Regions from separate parts of the Neobacillus sp. MER 74 genome, predicted to be linked through region 2. Evidence: riboswitches for the same ligand, from Rfam matches in the RefSeq annotation. Region 2 holds a riboswitch; the other holds the start of a gene.

Region 1 (2,407 bases), on a different contig from region 2:
CCGTTTCGCTCCCTAAATGTCCTGGTTTTAATAACGAAACCAGATTAAAAATTTCCTCGACTCGGTTCTGAATCGGTGTTGCCGTCAACAATAAACAAAATTTCTTTTTCAGATTTTGAACAAATTCGTAGTTTTTTGTTTTGTTATTTTTTAGTTTATGTGCTTCATCAATGATGATGAGATCATAGTCTTGTTGGTAGATAATGTCGCGATGTGGATTACGTTTTGCTGTATCAATCGAGGATACGACGACATCGCACTGTTCCCACACATAGCTTTTTCTTTGTGATATAGCAGGAATGAAAAATTTGCTATTTAGCTCGGTCGACCACTGTGTAACTAAAGAAGCAGGGACAAGGATTAATACCTTTTTCACCAATCCGCGTATCATATATTCTTTTAGAATTAATCCAGCTTCAATTGTTTTTCCGAGCCCAACTTCATCAGCAAGGATAGCTTTTCCGTTCATATTTTCAATTACTTGTTTCGCTGTTTCGAGCTGGTGTGGAAGCGGGGTTAAATTAGATAAATGACTTGGTGCCAATAAACCGTTGAAATCAGGAACAACGAGATGTTTTTCTACTCCAATTGCTAGTTTAAAAAGCTCCCAATTCCCCCATGGACCATCGTTATCGATTCTATGTAAAAAATCATCCTTCCAGGAGGAATCAAATTCAATTTCGATCGACATGGTGTCAACTCCTTTTTTCAATTTCCAGCTTTATTCTTTCAAATAAAATTATTGCCCAATGTATTATTTTAATGGTAGGATGATTATAGTCTTGAATGTTTTAAATATTTTAATAAAGTAATTTATTTTATAAGTATAATTAGTATGACCAATTTGGATAATATTATAATGCGAATGATAACAAGGGGAGAGACTACCTTTGTAGCGCCGAAGGAGCAAGCAGAAATGTGAATCTCTCAGGCAAAAGAACTCTTGTTTGACGCAGCTCTGGAGAGTGCTGATTAGACATTTACAGCCACCAAAGGGGAAAGCCTTTAAAGGTAAACTTTCAGGTGCAAGGACAGAGACCTTCCTAATTTTACATGGGAGGTTTCTGTCCTTTTTTATGGTTATCCTAAGAATAGTATGTGCCAAAGATTGAAGGGGGATTAAGAATGTCTGAATTAAAACGAACTCCGCTTTTTGATGTGTATAAGGAATGGGGAGGAAAAACCATTGATTTCGGTGGTTGGGAGCTGCCAGTTCAATTTTCCAGCATTAAAGAAGAGCATGAAGCTGTTCGCACACGTGCAGGATTATTTGATGTTTCCCATATGGGTGAAGTGGAAGTAAAAGGCAAGAATAGCTTGGATTTTTTACAAAAAATGATGACAAATGACATTTCAAAAATTAAAAATGGCGGTGCCCAGTACACGGCCATGTGTTATGAAAATGGCGGTACTGTCGATGACCTGCTTGTATATAAAATTGAGGACAATCATTACCTGTTAGTTGTTAATGCATCAAATATTGAAAAAGATTATAAGTGGCTTGAAGACCATGTAACTGGAGATGTTACTTTAGAAAACTTATCAGAAAAAACAGCGCAGCTTGCCCTTCAAGGACCACTTGCAGAAAAAGTACTGCAAAAGCTCGCTGGGAATACGGATTTGAGTGGGATTGGTTTTTTCAAATTCCAGCAAGAAGTAATCCTTAATGGGAAAAAATCCTTAGTATCAAGAACAGGATATACCGGTGAAGACGGTTTTGAAGTATATTGTGATGCAGAGGATGCAGTTGATCTTTGGAAAGATATTTTAGCAGCAGGTAAGGAAGACGGAGTAATTCCTGTTGGATTAGGTGCCCGCGATACACTGCGTTTTGAAGCAGTATTAGCACTTTATGGCCAAGAACTTTCTGCAGAAATTTCACCACTAGAAGCAGGGATTGGCTTTGCCGTGAAATTATCCAAGGAAGTTGATTTTATTGGGAAAGAAGCATTAATCCAACAAAAGGAAAAGGGCTTACCAAGAAAATTGGTAGGAATTGAAATGATTGATCGTGGGATTCCACGTCATGGATACCCAGTATATAGTGGGGATCAGTTAATTGGTGAGGTTACAACAGGCACTCAATCACGAACTTTAAAGAAAAATATTGGTCTTGCTCTAATTAATTCGGAATTTACAGGCCTTGAATCCGTTGTTGAAGTGGAGATTCGCGGTAAACGCTTAAAGGCTACTGTCGTTCCAACACCTTTTTATAAAAGAGAAAAGAAATAACAGAAGGGAGTTAGTTTTATGAAACATCGCTATTTACCTATGACTGAACAAGATAAGAATGCTATGCTCGAGGCAATTGGTGTTTCCTCTATTGATGAACTGTTTAGCGATATCCCTGAAAAAGTAAGATTTAAGGGTGAATACAATATCAAAGCAGCTAAGTCTGAAACAGCCT
Region 2 (2,407 bases):
CTTCCGCGGCTTCGGCATGTAACAGTGCCATCTTTAGTACAAGCCGGATGGTATACTCACTTGCCAGAGATAAAAATGCACCTGTACCATTTACAAAACTTACTTCCCGTAAAGTACCTTCAAATGCATTGCTCTTTTCAACTGTGGTCATTTTAATTGCCGTTGTGTTGAACTATGTTATGCCAGAAGGAGTATTTACCCTAATAACAAGTATTTCTACCGTATGTTTCATCTTTATTTGGGGTATTACAATTATCAGCCATTTGAAATACCGAAAAACAAGACCAGATCTAGCAAAAATAAACAAATTTAAATTGCCGCTTTATCCATTTTCTAATTACTTGATCCTAGCTTTTCTAGCATTTGTTCTGGTTGTGCTTGCACTTGCAGAAGATACTCGCGTTGCCTTGTTTGTAACTCCAGTTTGGTTTATTTTACTAATTGCCATCTATAAGATGCGGAATATGAAGGCAAACTATGCAGATCAAGTCAATCAGGAAAAGATAGCAGAAAATTAATACCTAACTCAAAAATGTCTTATGATCCATTTTTGATACCGTTTTCAAAAAAAGCTTGACTTGGTTTCCAGTAACAATTATTCTGAAAATAATAAAAAAATAGAGCGGATGACGGTTGTGGGAGAGTGCAATTTTTACACGCCACCGAAGGAGCAAGTTCCAAAAAAACCCTTGGAATTAATCTCTCAGGTAGATGGAACCACAGCGGGACGCAACTCTGGAGAGCGCATTAAATTTATGCCACCAAAGGGGAATGTTCGTAACAGAACTAAACTCTCAGGTAAAAAGGACAGAGAAGGGAATATGAAGCTTTTTGCTTCCCCTTCTTCTGTCCTTTTTTGCGTGCAAAAAAGCAGATGTTTGAAGCATAAAGGGGAGCCTGAACAATATTTCAAGGAGGAGTTAACATGAGTTTACAACAGAATGATCAAACCATTTTTGAAGCGATTAAAAAGGAGCAGGATCGTCAGCATCAAACATTGGAGTTGATTGCATCGGAAAACTTCGTTAGCCAAGATGTCCTAGAAGCAATGGGAAGTGTGATGACCAATAAATATGCAGAAGGCTATCCAGGAAAGCGTTACTATGGCGGATGTGAATTTGTCGATGTGGCAGAACAAGCAGCTATTGATCGTTTAACAAAGCTGTTTGGTGCTAAATATGCAAACGTTCAACCTCACTCAGGTGCACAAGCTAACTTTGCTGTTTTTTTCGCACTTCTTCAGCCTGGCGATAAAATCATGGGAATGAACCTTTCACAAGGTGGACATTTAACGCATGGAAGTCCTGTTAGTGTTTCAGGAAAATGGTTTGAGGTTGTGTCCTATGGCGTCAAAGAAGACACTCATTTGATTGATTATGATGAACTGGAAGAAGTTGCGAAAAAAGAACAGCCAAAATTGATTATTGCAGGGGCAAGTGCTTACCCAAGAACAATTGATTTTGCACGCTTTAGACAAATTGCAGATCAAGTGGGTGCAAAATTCATGGTGGACATGGCGCATATTGCAGGACTCGTTGCTGCTGGTCTTCATCCATCGCCAGTTCCATACGCAGATGTTGTGACAAGCACCACTCATAAAACGTTGAGAGGACCTCGAGGCGGTATCGTTTTATCAAACAATGAAGAGATTATTAAAGCGATTAATAAATCTGTGTTCCCAGGAATTCAAGGCGGCCCCCTTATGCACATCATTGCAGCTAAAGCAGTTGCTTTCAATGAGGCTTTACAACCAAGCTTTAAAGATTATGCGAAACAAATCATTGATAATGCAGCAGCACTAGCGGATACGTTAAAGAAAGAAGGAGCAACCCTTGTCTCTGGAGGTACAGACAATCACATTGTTCTTTTAGATGTTCGCCCGTGGAACTTAACAGGAAAAGAAGCAGAGAAATTGTTAGAAGAAGCAGGAATTACTGTTAACAAAAACACGATTCCTTTTGACCCTGCAAGCCCATTTGTCACAAGTGGAATCCGTATGGGAACTGCTGCTTTAACAACTCGCGGAATGAAGCAGGATGATATGGAGAAGATCGGTAAAGTAATCGCTGCTGTTCTGAAGAATAAAGGTAATCTTGAAGTTCTTAAACAAGCAAAAGAAACGACTAAAAATATTTGTGGTAACTATCCACTATTTCAACAGTTAATTACTGTTTAAGAAGGAGACATTCCATGGAATTTCAAAGTTGCTTTGATATAATCGGCCCGATTATGGTTGGGCCCTCGAGTTCACATACAGCAGGTGTTGTGTCAATCGGAAAATTTATATTTGAACTATTAGGTCGTTGTCCAGAAGAGACAAAAATTGTATTTTACGATTCCTTTGCTGAAACGTACCAAGGACATGGAACAGATAAAGCGCTTATCGGCGGATTGCTTGGTATGAATA

The links. Region 2 has a riboswitch for glycine ahead of glyA (serine hydroxymethyltransferase). Riboswitches for the same ligand answer to the same signal wherever they lie in the genome.
Region 1: another riboswitch for glycine. It lies ahead of gcvT (glycine cleavage system aminomethyltransferase GcvT); the one in region 2 lies ahead of glyA (serine hydroxymethyltransferase).

What each region holds. Positions count from the first base shown of each region.
Region 1 covers NZ_JAMAUV010000002.1:294,519-296,925, reverse strand. Annotated here, with positions in the region: gene M3610_RS05840 (DEAD/DEAH box helicase) at 1-691, opposite strand, end outside; glycine riboswitch at 866-953, shown strand; gene gcvT (glycine cleavage system aminomethyltransferase GcvT) at 1,126-2,232, shown strand; gene gcvPA (aminomethyl-transferring glycine dehydrogenase subunit GcvPA) at 2,251-2,407, shown strand, end outside.
Region 2 covers NZ_JAMAUV010000001.1:139,461-141,867, reverse strand. Annotated here, with positions in the region: gene M3610_RS00655 (amino acid permease) at 1-518, shown strand, start outside; glycine riboswitch at 726-821, shown strand; gene glyA (serine hydroxymethyltransferase) at 926-2,176, shown strand; gene M3610_RS00645 (serine dehydratase beta chain) at 2,191-2,407, shown strand, end outside.